Regions from separate parts of the Sedimentibacter sp. genome, predicted to be linked through region 4. Evidence: riboswitches for the same ligand, from Rfam matches in the RefSeq annotation. Region 4 holds a riboswitch; each other region holds the start of a gene.
What was found. Region 4 has a riboswitch for cobalamin ahead of AAGU76_RS18740 (prenyltransferase/squalene oxidase repeat-containing protein). Riboswitches for the same ligand answer to the same signal wherever they lie in the genome.

Region 1 (3,459 bases), on a different contig from region 4:
GCAAGATACCCTTCAACCATTGCTGCACTGGCTTCTTCCACTCCGGTGGCATCTCCTGCCGCAAATACATTTTCTACTGTTGTTTCGTAGTCCTCGTTTCTCAAGGGAACAAGACCGCTGAGCTGCGGAACGTACTTCATCTGGCATCCCCTCATGGACAACAGCTCATTAAGAGGAGTGAGGCCTACGGATATGCACATGACATCTGCATCAAATTCAATCTCTGTGCCTTCAACCGGATTGAACCTTTCGTCAACCTGGCACACTATGGCTTTTTCAAGGCTGTTTTTTCCTATTGCTTCCTTCACTGTGTGGGAAGTGAGAATCGGCACGCCCATTCTTCTTATTTTGGAAGCATGCACAAGGTATCCGCCTATTTTCGGCGCCGCATCAAGAATTGCCTTAACCTCAACTCCTGCCTGCATGAGCTGGTAGCTTACAATCAGCCCTATGTTTCCGGCTCCTACCATTAAAACCTTGTCGCCCGGCTTGATGCCGTATACGTTCATGAGAGTCTGTACAGCACCTGCACCGTAAATGCCCGGAAGATCGTTGTTGGGAAATGCCAGCGCCTTCTCAAATGCTCCCGTGGCTACCACAACAGCCTCAGGTTTTATCTTGAAATAATTGTCTTCCTTGTGCAAAGCCGTCACAGTTCCGTCCTCATACATTCCTACAACAGTGGTATCTGTTAGTATTTCGACGTTTTCTTTGTACTTGTCAAGTTCCTTCAATAATATTCCTGTAATATCTATACCACGTGTTGAAGCGTATTGTTTCTCAGAGCCAAAAAACATGTGTGTCTGCTTAACAAGCTGACCTCCGAGATTCTTGTTTCTCTCAACTATCAAAACCTTTGCTCCGGAGGACGCGGCGCTTATGGCAGCACAAAGACCTGCAGGGCCTCCTCCTATAATCAACAGCTCTGTATGTTTCATACTATCACTCCCTTGCCTTCCTGAGTTTCGACTATCATTCCTTCCTCCAGATCAGTAACGCATGTCTTCACGTTGGCTGTTCCGTTTACGGTCATCAGACATGACGAACAGTTGCCGATTGCACAGTAAAATCCTCTGGGTCTGTGCAGGAACAAGCTTTTTCCGAGCACCTTCACACCGGCGGCATGAAGAGCTGCTGCTATTGTTTCGCCTTCGTATCCTTCCACTTCCTGTCCATTGAAGGTGAATTTGATTTTATTCCCTCTCTGGAACTGAAGAATAGGATGTTGTTCAATTCTCATAACATCACTCCTTTAAATATGTTGGATGTCCTAATCTATGCAATTAGCATGCCAAAGGAATAAAAACATAAATGTGTAAAATACCCGATAGTTGGAGGACAATGTTGTTTTTATGCGTCGGTTTTCCGACGCAGCGTCGGATTTATGACAAACATATTTGAAGGATATAAAAATCGCCTTCCGAATACGCTAGATTTCTGCCCCTTATACGTATAAACAATAATTGCTCCATGGAATACAGGTTGACAAAAAAACCAGTTGATGATAATCTAGTAGTAATCAAATATTGGTTTCATGTTCTGCCAATAGGCAGCTAAGAGGGAAGCAGGTAAAAATCCTGCGCGGTCCCGCCGCTGTATGCATGTAGTTGCTTTCATATCCACTTTTCGGGAAGGAGAAAGCAATGCAAATGTGCAAGCCAGAAGACCTGCATGAAGCTGATCACACCAACGGGTAATTGGTCAAGTGATACAGAGCATATTTTTACAGTAAATACGGACTGTGGTTAATAGCCGCAGTTTTTTTATGCTGACAAGGGAGGAACATTATGAATGTAATCAAAAGAGACGGAAGGCTCATCGAGTTTGACAAGAGCAAGATATCAGACGCAATTCTGAAAGCAATGAACCACACGATAACAGGTCTGGATGTGCAGCTGGCAAAGGACATTGCCCAGGACATTTCGGACAGCACAAAAGAGATCATTTCCGTTGAACAGATTCAGGACCTGGTTGAAAAGAAACTCATGGCCAGCAAGAGAAAGGATGTTGCAAAGGAGTACATCATTTACAGAAACAAAAGAAATATAGCCAGGGGCCGCAGGCAGTACGACATCTACATGGACATAGTCAACACAGTTCCAAATGACGTCACCAGAGAAAATGCAAACATGAACGCTGATACCCCGGCAGGAATGATGATGAAATTTGCAAGCGAATCATCCAAACCTTTTGTGGATGACTGCCTTCTTTCCGAAAAATCCAAAACCTTCGTTGACAATAACTACATACATGTGCACGACAAGGATTACTACCCCACAAAATCGCTGACTTGCCTGCAGCACCCTTTGGACTACATCCTCACAAACGGCTTCAGGGCCGGGCACGGCTCAAGCAGGCCTGCAAAAAGAATTGAGACAGCGTCCATAATAGGCTGCATTTCCATGGAGCAGATTCAAAACGAAATGCACGGCGGCCAGTCAATACCGGCATTTGATTTTTACCTGGCTCCATACGTCAGATTGACTTACGTGGAGGAGGTAAAAAAAATAGAAGAACTTTTAAACATAGATTTAAGTTCTCTTTATGATGAGATAATCGACGATTATGCTGAGACAACCCTTGACAATCTTGAAGGAGTTAAAAGGTACAAGCAGCAGGCAATAAATTCTGCCGTGAAGCGAGTTCACCAGTCCATGGAGGCGTTCATCCACAACATGAACACCATCCATTCCAGAGGCGGAAACCAGGTGGTGTTCAGCTCCATAAACTATGGAACAGATACAAGCGCCGAAGGAAGATGCATCATAAGAGAAGTATTGAAGTCCACGTACCATGGAGTTGGAAACGGTGAAACGCCAATATTCCCCATTCATATCTGGAAGAAAAAAAGAGGTGTAAACTACCTGCCTGAAGACAGGAACTACGACTTGTACAAGTATGCCTGCAAGGTTTCAGCCAGAAGGTTCTTTCCAAACTTCCTGAACCTTGATGCTTCATTCAACATTCATGAGGGCTGGAGCGCAGAGGACCCCAGGAGATTCGAGAAGGAAACAGCCACCATGGGATGCCGAACCAGAGTATTTGAGGACAGACACGGAGAAAAGACATCCATAGGAAGAGGCAACCTGTCCTTCACCACCGTAAACATTGTTAAGCTTGCCCTGGAGTGCATGGAAATTGAAGACGAAAATGAAAAGATGAGAGAATTTTTCAAGAAGCTTCAGCAGTGTATTGATACGGCTGCAGAACAGCTTTATGACAGGTTTGTATTCCAGTGCACTGCACTAAAAAAACAGTTTCCAATGCTCATGTCAGGAATGTGGATCGGCAGCGACAAGCTATCTTCCGATAACAAAGTTGAAAGCGTGCTGAAGCACGGAACATTGGGCATCGGATTCATAGGCCTGGCTGAAACCCTCATAGCACTGACTGGTCACCACCACGGCGAAAATGACAGGTCACAGGAGCTTGGTCTTGAAATAGTAAGGTTTATGAACA
Region 2 (3,459 bases), on a different contig from region 4:
CAGAAGACCAAAAGTGAGGCCTACCAAAGGAAGCGTGAAAGGTCCAATCAGCGGTATTGAAAATCCCGTGACTATGACAAAGGCAGCTCCCAATGACGCTCCGGAAGAAACTCCCAGTGTATAGGACGATGCCAGAGGGTTTTTAAGAACCGACTGCATTACAGTGCCGCTTACAGCCAAGGCCCCTCCCACAAGAAATGCCAGAATTGTTCTGGGCAGCCTCAGGTTCCACACAATTGAAACCGAAACTGATTTAACATCCGAGCTAAGGGGATATGAGAAGAGCTTGTTGGCCGCTATATTTATTATATGGCTTCCGGGAACATAAATGCTTCCCAGTCCTATGCCCATCATCACTACTATTATGCAGATTACGACGGATATGATAACCTTTATTCTTGTGCTCATTTCACATAAACTTCAGGATATACGGCTTCAGCAATCTCTTGCAGTGCCTTAACCACATTGTGGTTTGAAAGTGAACTTGATGTGTTGTCAATATAAAATACCTGGTTGTTCTTGACAGCTTCCATGCTGTCCCAGCCGGCTCTTGACTTTATTTCTTCCGTGGGGTTTTCCACATAACTTACATTTGTCAGTATCACGTCCGGATTTGCTGCTAAAACGGATTCGTCCGATACTGAAATCCATTTTTCCTGGTCCTTAAAAACATTTTCTGCACCGATTATTTCAATCATCTCATTGAGGAACACACCGCTGCCGAAGCTGTAAAGGTTGGGCATTGCGGCTATTTCAAAGTATATGGTCTTCTTTTCCTTCACATTGGCCGAAAGTTTTTTGATTTCATCAATCTTCACCTTCATTCCTTCGACAAGCTCCTGCCCTTTTTCCTTTGCATGAAGGGAATTTGCCAGGAACATTATGTCTTCATATATGCCATCCATGCTGCTGCTTGAAGGAATGTAAGCCATGCATATGCCAAGATCCTTAACCGGCTTGAAGGGGTCGTTTCCGTCTTTCTTGCTCATGCCTGAAGCAATTATCAGGTCAGGTTCAAGAGCAACAAGCTGCTCCACGTCCGGAGTCATCATGTCAAAGTAGGGTATGCCTTCCGGGAGACCTTCAATATCTCTTGAATATTTGTCGGTTGCTATAATCTTGTCTCCAAGACCCAGGGCAACGATTATCTCGGTGTTTGATGGAGACATGGAAATTATCTTTTCCACATTTTCAGGTATTTCTATCTTGTTTCCGGCTCTGTCTTCTGTGGGAAGCTCCGCCTTCTGCTGTGTTTCCTGCGCTGGTTCCTTTGAAGCGCTCTGAACCGGTTTTTCCTGCGGCATGTACTTGGAACATGCGGTTGCTGATGCCATGATAACCAACATTACCACGGCTGCTGCTAATTTCTTTTTCATATATTACCTCCGATGTATTTTAAACATCCCTGCAAATACGAATCGATTAGTCTGACTGTCTGAACAATAAAAAAACGTTTCGGATTGCCGAAACGTAATTACCACAGACTTATGAGTCCAACTGTTACTGTAAGCTATCGCCCTTCTTCCTGGAATGCATAGCATTTGCGGTATTTACGCAAATAATACTGGCAGGTTTTCCGACTCAGAGGTCATAGCTGTTTTTTACCTTCCCGGAAAATCCAGTGGTTGCTAAAAGCATAAAAAACCGCTCTCTCATTACGGCAGCAGGACTGTTTGGGATTCAAACCCAATTCCCTATTATTGCCAAAGGCGCACCAATATCGAAAGATGTTTAATTGCCTCAAGTATATTATAAAATATTATGATTGTCAATTGATTATGTAAATCCGCGTACAAATTGCTCAAATAGTTATTGACAAATAAACATTATTTTAATATTATGGTAAGTAATTAAATATGATGCTGTGATGAAGAGGAGTAGGCTCATAAACTTTCCAGAGAGTGAAACCCGCCGGTTGAAAGGTTTCATAAGTACATGTGTGCCGAAGGTAGCTTTGGAGCATTTAATCCGAACTAAAGTAGGATTAAACGGTTATTCCGTTATACAATTAAGAGCCGTAATGGAAATTAGGTGGTACCGCGGGTTTTCTCGTCCTTTTGTGAGGAGAACACCCGCTTTTTGTATGCCCGACAGCGGCAGGTCAACCGCAATGAGTTCCCGGCTTATGCGAGCGCAGCGAGCTGATAAATTGGTGAACGAAACTGCGAAGCTATGCAATACTGAAACAAAAATTTGAATCTATATTATGATGAAAGGAATATATATTATGACAACAAACATACCCAGCAAGTACAATCCAAAAGAATTTGAAGACAAGATTTATGATATTTGGATGGAAGAAAACTGCTTTAAGGCAGAAGTGAACAAGGACAAAAAACCCTTCACCATAGTGATGCCTCCTCCGAACATAACAGGACAGCTTCACATGGGGCATGCTCTTGACATGACTCTGCAGGATGTACTCACAAGATGGAAAAGGATGCAGGGCTATGAAGCCTTGTGGCTTCCGGGCTCCGACCACGCCAGCATAGCTACGGAGGTTAAGGTAGTTGAAAGGCTCAAGAAGGAAGAAGGAAAATCCAAGGAAGATATCGGCAGGGAAGAATTCTTAAAACGTGCATGGCAGTGGAAGGAAGAATACGGCGGAAGAATCGTAAAGCAGGTTAAGAAGCTGGGCAATTCATGCGACTGGTCAAGAGAAAGATTCACCATGGATGAAGGCTGCAACGAAGCCGTAGTTGAATTTTTCATAAAGCTTTATGAAAAGGGACTGATTTACAGAGGAAACAGGATAATTAACTGGTGCCCCGACTGCCAGACTACACTGTCAGACGCAGAGGTTGAGCACGAGGACATACCGGGCAAGTACTACTATGTAAAATACCCATACGTTGAAAATCCTGATGAGTACTTCGTTGTCGCAACCACAAGGCCTGAGACAATATTCGGAGACGTGGCCATAGCCGCCCATCCGGAAGATGAAAGATACAAGCACCTCATAGGAAAGAAAGTAATTGTTCCTCTGGTTGGAAGAGAAATTCCCATAATCGGAGATGAGTACCCAGACATGGAAAAAGGAACAGGTGCATTGAAAATAACTCCATGCCACGACCCCAATGACTTTGAGATAGGACTTCGCCACAACCTGGAACAGATAAACTGCATGAACGAAGACGGAACAATGAACGAGCAGGCCGGCAAGTACAACGGCATGGACCGTTTCTCGTGTAGGAAGGCTTTTGTAAAGGAACTTGAAGACAACGGCTTCATGGTTAAAACAGAAAACACAGATCACAACGTAGGAACATGCTATAGATGCCACAACATAGTTGAACCAAGGGTTTCTGACCAGTGGTTCGTTAAGATGAAGCCTCTGGCTGAACCGGCTCTCAAGGCAGGGGAGGATAAGGAAGTTCAATTTGTTCCAGAGCGCTTCACCAAGATATACACACACTGGCTGGAAAACATCAGAGACTGGTGCATTTCAAGACAGCTGTG
Region 3 (3,459 bases), on a different contig from region 4:
TGCTTTGCCTCTTGGTATAATCTATGGATTTATTTATGAAGTTTTGAGCAAAATCTATGTTGCCAAGAAAATGCAGGTGGGGATACCCCATGAACCTGTCTTCGCCTGCAATTATGCAATTCCATGTTCTTCCTGATTCCGGTTTTGTTGCAGTAAACGCATTTCCTAAATTTGTGCTGGTGCTGAAATGAAACTCGTGAGCCCTTATTGTGCCGCCCTTTCTGCACATGAGGTTGTCCTTGTTCGCCGTAAGGGTCACATATCCGAAATTGTGGAGCTTTTTGGTCATGAAGCTTTGTCCTTTTGCCGATCCCACCAGATTGTATTCATCTTTTTCATCCTTAAAGGAGTCAAGTAGGTACATGTAGCCTCCGCATTCGGCAAAGACAGGCATTCCTTCTTCAACCTTTTTCCTGATTTCTTCCATCATTGATTTGTTTTGAGACAGTTCTTTCATGTATAGTTCAGGGTAGCCTCCTCCAAAAATTAAGCCGCTGATGTTTTCAGGAAGCTTCCTATCACTAAGCGGACTGAACTTCACCAAATTTGCTCCCATAGCTTCAAGAACATCAAGGCTGTCCCTGTAGTAAAAGCAAAAAGCCTTGTCGTATGCAAGTCCTATGTTCACACTTCCCTTTCTTTCAATGACTGGTTCATCATATTCAAGTTCGGGAGCTGTAAGAGACAGTTGGTACAAACCATCCATATCTATAGTTTTAAGTGCGTTTTCACCCAGCTCACGAACAATGTCGGACAAGTTCCCTACTTCCTGAGCTGTTACAAGCCCAAGATGCCTGCTTTCAAGCCTGCAGTTTTCCAATCTCTCAAGAAATCCGTAAACCTTTATATTTGTGTTTTTTTCTATGAGTTCCCTGTAGTAGCTGTACATTCCTTCGGAAATATTGTTCAGTATTACTCCTTTTATGTTGTTTCCTTCCCTGAAGCTCTGAAAGCCCTCTATTAAAGCGCAGGCTGAAACAGCCATGCCGTTTACGTCCAGCACCAGAACAGTGGGACAGTTTAAAAGCCTTGAAATTTCGTAGGAGCTTGCCTCTGTTGTGTGTCCGATTCCATCGTAGTATCCCATGACTCCTTCGATTATGGAAATGTCTGCTCCTTTGCTGTTTTTTCCAAGAACATATCTGCAGATATTTTCTCCAAGCATAAAAGTATCTATGTTTCTTGAAGGCACGTTTATAACCTCCGAGTGAAACATAGGGTCTATGTAGTCCGGTCCGCATTTGTATGCTGCTACCTTTTTCCCCTTCATTGAAAAACCTTTCAGAAGAGCTGTTGTGATCGTGGTCTTGCCGTTGTTGCTACCGGCTGCCGCAATCATTAATCTTGGTACATTAATTTTAATATAAACCACTTCCTCTTTGCTTTGATTATGAAATAAAAAATCTTCCTGAATGGAAGATTAGCTTTACGTAAAATTTAAGATTATCCTCCCGAAAATCCTCAAACCAAATTCGGCAGGTCTCCTGACTATCGGTTCATCTAACGCTCACCTTCCCGTTTTCACAGTGGTCTTGAGAATTATCACCTTTACAGTAGCGGGGGCTGTAACAGATTTACTGTTTTCCCTTTTAAAACAATTGTTACCAAATTCAATATTCAATTGAATTAATTATATATGATTAATGCATGGTTGTCAAACCGATAAATTTTGTAATATTAGGGTTCTCCACTCATAAGCTTAAATAAGAATACATAACGGAGGATTGTATGGAAAATGTGTTAAAAAAGATAAATGTGGTATTTTCAATAGCCCTTGCAATCACAATTTTGATGATTATATTTTCAAATATGACCAAGACCAGTCCCACAATAAATGAGACTACCGACAAGGTAGGAAAACTGAAGATTCTCATAGACCCCGGCCACGGAGGCATAGACCAGGGCGCCAGCGGTGATATGAATATTGGTGAAGCACCCATCAACCTTGCAATTTCCGAAAAACTCATGCGTTTTCTTGAAGGGAGCGGATTTGAGGTGGAAATGACCAGGTATAACGACACCGGCCTTTACACCGGCATATCTGAAACCATCAGAGCCAAGAAAAACGAAGATCTTAAAAACCGTGTTGAAGCAATAAACAATTCCAATGCCGACTTGGTCATATCCATACATCTCAATGCCTTCCCACAGAAGCAGTATTACGGAGCGCATGTTTTTTACCAAAAAAGTAATGAACAGGGAAAGAAGGCAGCCCTTATTCTTCAGGACAGTTTGAAAACAATCCTTGACCCTGCCAACTCACGGGTACCGCAGGTAAAAAAGGATATCAAGATAATGGATGACACAAAAAACACTGTAGTACTCATTGAATGTGGATTTTTATCCAACAATATGGAAGAACAAAAACTTGTTACCGACGAGTACCAGGAAAAGGCAGCATGGGCTATTTTTACAGGAGTTGTAAAATATTTTAATGAAATTTAACATATTTAATTAAACACATTTTTTCATTTTGTCGAAAAGATGTGTTTTTTTTGTATAAATTTTAGAAAAATATGAAAATTTTTTAATTAATTGTTGAAAACATGCGAATTCTGTATTATAATTTAAGCGTGTAGTATAACATTTGGAGGAATAATATGAATTTTGATGAAGTGGAATATTTCTTAGCCAATATAAAATCTGTCATGTCGTGTAAAATTATTTCTGATGCAAATGGCAATATTAGCGAAATACATGTTCTGTCTGACAGCAGCAGGCACTCAAAACAGATATCTCGTGACATTCGCACCGCTCTGCTATCACACTTTAATCTGGACGTGGATTATAAAATCATCAGTGTGGCTCAAATCAACAAAAACATTTCAATCAATACAGACTTCAGGCTTTTGTATGATGGTTACACCAATGAAACAACAAACGACAGAATAAAAATCAATACCAAGCTTTCCTGGGACGAAAAAGAGTTTACAGGCATTGCAGAAGGAATAAAATCAGAAAAAAACACTCTCATGGTAGCGGCTTTGTCTACTTTGGATTCAATTAAAAAAGCAATCGACCTGGACTGCTTCATTGTTGAGGACATACAATCAGCAAGAGTGGCAGGAAAGGATGTTATGGTCGCAGCAATAACACACATAGAACACGGCAGGGAAAATGTACTTATAGGTTCCTCCATAGTGACCAACAACAAGATTGATTCAACAATAAAAGCAACATTAAATGCAATTAACAGAAAAGTCTGTTTATTTTTTAAAGAATGATTGGGCTGACTAACAAAAACTCATTTTTTCACAACTAGCGTAGCGGAACCTTCCTGTTCTAATAGCGAACCGAGCAGAGACTATCTGTTGGAGGTTTCCCATGAAAAAATTAATGCCTATAATAGCTTCTTTAGTATCTTTAGTTTTAGCTGCAGGCGCAGGTATAAGCTGGATCTAATATTTAAAAGGAATTTAGGAAGTCAGCCCTTCATTATATAGAGGTATAATATGGTAG
Region 4 (3,459 bases):
TTTATTTGTTTTTATGTTATTCTTATACCCAATTTATTTTTCTTTAATACTTTTTTTGCTTCATAAATTCTACACATGCATTGAATATAATTAAATAAAAAACGGAGGGAAAAATGAAAAAATTACTATATGTTTTTATAGCTTCAGTTATATTGCTTGGATCCACAAAACAGGCCTATGCTGCCAACATGGTATCAGAAATGGCTGTTAACAAGGGCGGACAGTCCGTTGCAGAATGTGCAAGAACCATGGAAAAAGGCGTTTCCGAATGTGCAAAGGCAGAGGTATGCGAATAATAGTCAGATGTAACTTTTAGCCCCGGGTATCCGGGGCTTTTTCATTTGCGGCAGCCGGAGATCAAAGCTTCGTATGGACTTATTTCTAAGGCTGATATATAATGTAAGTACATTTCATGATTTGGAATATGTAACGTCAGGAGAAAAAATGATTAACGACAGACTTTATGTGGGTACAATCGCGTGTGATGCTGCACAGGTTGCAGGTGAATACGGGCTTGGCATCGAGGTGGATGAATTTTGCACCGCATCCAACATGGACGGGGAAATTTTTAAGGAGATTGATTTAAGGGTAAGGAAAAAGATGAGTGTTTCAGACAGACACATTTTCCATGCTCCATTCAACGAGCTTTTCCCTGCTGCAGTGGATCCCCTGGCAGTGGAGCTGGCATTTAAAAGGTTTGAGCAGTCCTATGCTTTGGCTCGTGATCTGGGCATCAAAAGGATGGTTGTTCACACAGGTTATGTTCCCTTCTTCTATTTCAAAAGCTGGTTCAAGGAAAGGTCCGTGGAGTTCTGGAAGAAGTTTATGAGCGACAAGCCTGTAGACTTCGGCATCATGATTGAAAATGTGCTGGAGGATGAGCCCCAAACGCTGGCTGAAATCATTGAAGGAATCAATGACAGCAGGGTGACAGCATGCCTGGACATAGGTCATGCCTTCTGCAAATCCAAGCTGGAACTGACGGAGTGGATAAAAACCCTCGGCCCATGGCTGGGTCATGCCCACCTTCACAACAACGACATGTCCGACGACTACCACTGGCCTCTGGGAATCGGACACATTGACATGAACAGGGTATTGGAAGAGCTTACGAAAAATTCCCGCAGCAGTCTTACATTTACCGTTGAAAACTCCCAATGTAATGAATCAGTTCGGTGGCTGAAGGACAACGGCTGGATATATGAAAAAAATGTCATAAATGACATATTGAAATGAATTTGGCTTTATGTTAAAATTGTAGAAATTGAATACTATGATTGTTATTATGCAAGGAAGTCGGGTGAGAATCCCGCACGAACCGGTCACTGTGTACGCTGAGCAAACTTCAGCCGCTAAAGCGGCAGCCACTGTCTATGATGGGAAGGCGAAGGAAGCTATGAAGCAAAGTCAGGATATTTGCCGACAATTGCTCTTGGCTGTTTTCCTGGTAGGAACAGTGCGGATATATATGTTATATAAGAATGTTGAGCATTTGCCGAACAAATATCGGCAAGTGCTTTTTATTTTGCAAAAAAAGGTGAGGAGAACATGAATAAGAAAAATTACATGAAGTGTTTTAGGGCAATAAGCATCGTTTTATGTCTTGTTACGGCACAAAGCTTTATGCTGCCTGCCATGGCCGCAACCGCTGCGGACAACGGAATTGGGGCAGTTATGGACAACGTGTCCCTGAGTCTTATGAACAACATCTCTTCGGCAGAAAATCCATGGTCAGTCATTGGCCTGGCACGCTCCGGCAAGGATGTTCCTGACAAATATTATGACATTTATGTTAAAAGCCTGGAAGAAAAGCTCAAGTCCAGGGGAGGAGTGCTTAACCAGAGAAAGTATTCAGAGTACTCAAGCGCTGTTCTGGCTTTGACCGCTCTTGGAAAGGACCCTGCTGATGCAGCGGGCTACAATCTGCTGGAAAAACTGTCGGACTATGACAAGGTTGTAAGCCAGGGCATAAACGGTGCTGTATGGGCGCTTATTGCCCTTGATGCGGGAGGGTACGCTGTGCCTCAAGCGGAAGGCGTCAATAACCTGACTTCCCGTGAAAAGCTGGTGGATCTGATGGTTTCCAGGGAGCTTCCCGGCGGCGGGTGGTCCATGGGCGAAAGCAATGCTGACCCGGATGTGACGGCCATGGTTTTGCAATCTCTGTCAAGCTACATGGACAGAGAAGATGTGAAGGCAGCAGCAGACAGGGCTGTTGAAGCTCTTTCCCGCATGCAGAAAGATGACGGAGGCTTTGAATCATGGGGATACGAGAACTCTGAAAGCGCATCCCAGGTTCTGGTGGCCCTGTGTTCCCTGGGTATAGATCCTGCCAGAGATGTGAGGTTCGTCAAGAACGGAAATACTGTGGTGTCAAATCTCATAAACAAGTTTTACAAAAAATCTGCCGGAGGTTTCATGCATACGGAAGGGACACCAGTGGATGAGCTTGCAACCAACCAAGCATTCTATGCGATTGCCGCATATGAAAGATTTCTATCAGGCAAAACAAATCTGTACGACATGAGCGATGTGAACAGGCCGTACAATGAGTCTTCAAAGCATGACAGCCTTGAGAATCCGGACCAAAAGGAATTTCACAGCGAAATCTCACCAGAGATATCAGCAGTAAGAAAAGCTGCAGCCAGGCTGGCAGGTATGATTTTAAGGGTTGCAGCTGTACAAGGCAGAAGGTGACAATATGAAGAACAGGAAAATCTGGATAGTTTTATTGCTTTTTTTTCTGGGAGTGTGCACAGCTTTGGCGTTACAGCTGGCAGCTGAAGGCCTGGACAGCAATACACCGACTGCGAAAGACGAGGAAGCAGCAGTGGCGCATTCTGAACAGCCTGAAACTCAAACAGGAAAGCAGGATGTGCTTCCGGAGGACAAGGAACTGAATGATGACAATGAAACGCCTGCAGCTGAAAATGTCCTTGCAAAACCGTCTAAGGATGCCGATCCTTCGGATGACGTGGATGGTAAAAACGATGACGGTGCCAAGGCTGAAAATGAAACCGTGAACCAACCTTCAGAAGCTGAAGCTTCCAAAGCCGATGAATCAGATGCTGCAAAAGAATTAAAATGCACCCTGTCTGTGGACTGCAAAACCATACTTGACAACATGGACAGGCTGAATCCGGAAAAGGAGGACATCTTACCGGAGGACGGAATTATATATGGAGCCCGTGAGGTTGTGTTCTACCAGGGTGAGACCGTATTTGACGTGCTTCTGAGGGAAATGAAAAACAACAGGATTCATATGGAATACTCAATGAATCCGCTGTATAACTCAGACTACATAGAAGGAATAGGAAATTTTTACGAGCTTGACTGCGGTGAGCTGAGCGGCTGGGTCTACCTGGTAAACGGCAAGTCTCCCAATTACGGAAGCAGCCAGTACAAATTGTCTGAAAATGATGTGATCCAATGGAGGTACACCTGCGACCTGGGAAGAGA

Region 1: linked by a shared signal. The riboswitch ahead of AAGU76_RS03755 (anaerobic ribonucleoside triphosphate reductase) and the one ahead of AAGU76_RS18740 (prenyltransferase/squalene oxidase repeat-containing protein) in region 4 are both predicted to bind cobalamin.
Region 2: linked by a shared signal. The riboswitch ahead of AAGU76_RS13045 (ABC transporter substrate-binding protein) and the one ahead of AAGU76_RS18740 (prenyltransferase/squalene oxidase repeat-containing protein) in region 4 are both predicted to bind cobalamin.
Region 3: linked by a shared signal. The riboswitch ahead of AAGU76_RS03795 (cobyrinate a,c-diamide synthase) and the one ahead of AAGU76_RS18740 (prenyltransferase/squalene oxidase repeat-containing protein) in region 4 are both predicted to bind cobalamin.

Annotation. Positions count from the first base shown of each region.
Region 1 covers NZ_JBCFAS010000001.1:775,419-778,877, forward strand. Annotated here, with positions in the region: gene AAGU76_RS03745 (NAD(P)/FAD-dependent oxidoreductase) at 1-938, opposite strand, end outside; gene AAGU76_RS03750 ((2Fe-2S)-binding protein) at 935-1,240, opposite strand; cobalamin riboswitch at 1,518-1,690, shown strand; gene AAGU76_RS03755 (anaerobic ribonucleoside triphosphate reductase) at 1,788-3,459, shown strand, end outside.
Region 2 covers NZ_JBCFAS010000003.1:258,537-261,995, forward strand. Annotated here, with positions in the region: gene AAGU76_RS13040 (iron ABC transporter permease) at 1-408, opposite strand, end outside; gene AAGU76_RS13045 (ABC transporter substrate-binding protein) at 405-1,376, opposite strand; cobalamin riboswitch at 1,549-1,734, opposite strand; T-box leader at 1,856-2,060, shown strand; gene AAGU76_RS13050 (valine--tRNA ligase) at 2,228-3,459, shown strand, end outside.
Region 3 covers NZ_JBCFAS010000001.1:785,722-789,180, forward strand. Annotated here, with positions in the region: gene AAGU76_RS03795 (cobyrinate a,c-diamide synthase) at 1-1,372, opposite strand, end outside; cobalamin riboswitch at 1,457-1,624, opposite strand; gene AAGU76_RS03800 (N-acetylmuramoyl-L-alanine amidase) at 1,729-2,445, shown strand; gene AAGU76_RS03805 (hypothetical protein) at 2,601-3,224, shown strand; gene AAGU76_RS03810 (HD-GYP domain-containing protein) at 3,453-3,459, shown strand, end outside.
Region 4 covers NZ_JBCFAS010000007.1:61,426-64,884, forward strand. Annotated here, with positions in the region: gene AAGU76_RS18730 (hypothetical protein) at 114-296, shown strand; gene AAGU76_RS18735 (TIM barrel protein) at 445-1,236, shown strand; cobalamin riboswitch at 1,223-1,439, shown strand; gene AAGU76_RS18740 (prenyltransferase/squalene oxidase repeat-containing protein) at 1,549-2,697, shown strand; gene AAGU76_RS18745 (DUF4430 domain-containing protein) at 2,702-3,459, shown strand, end outside.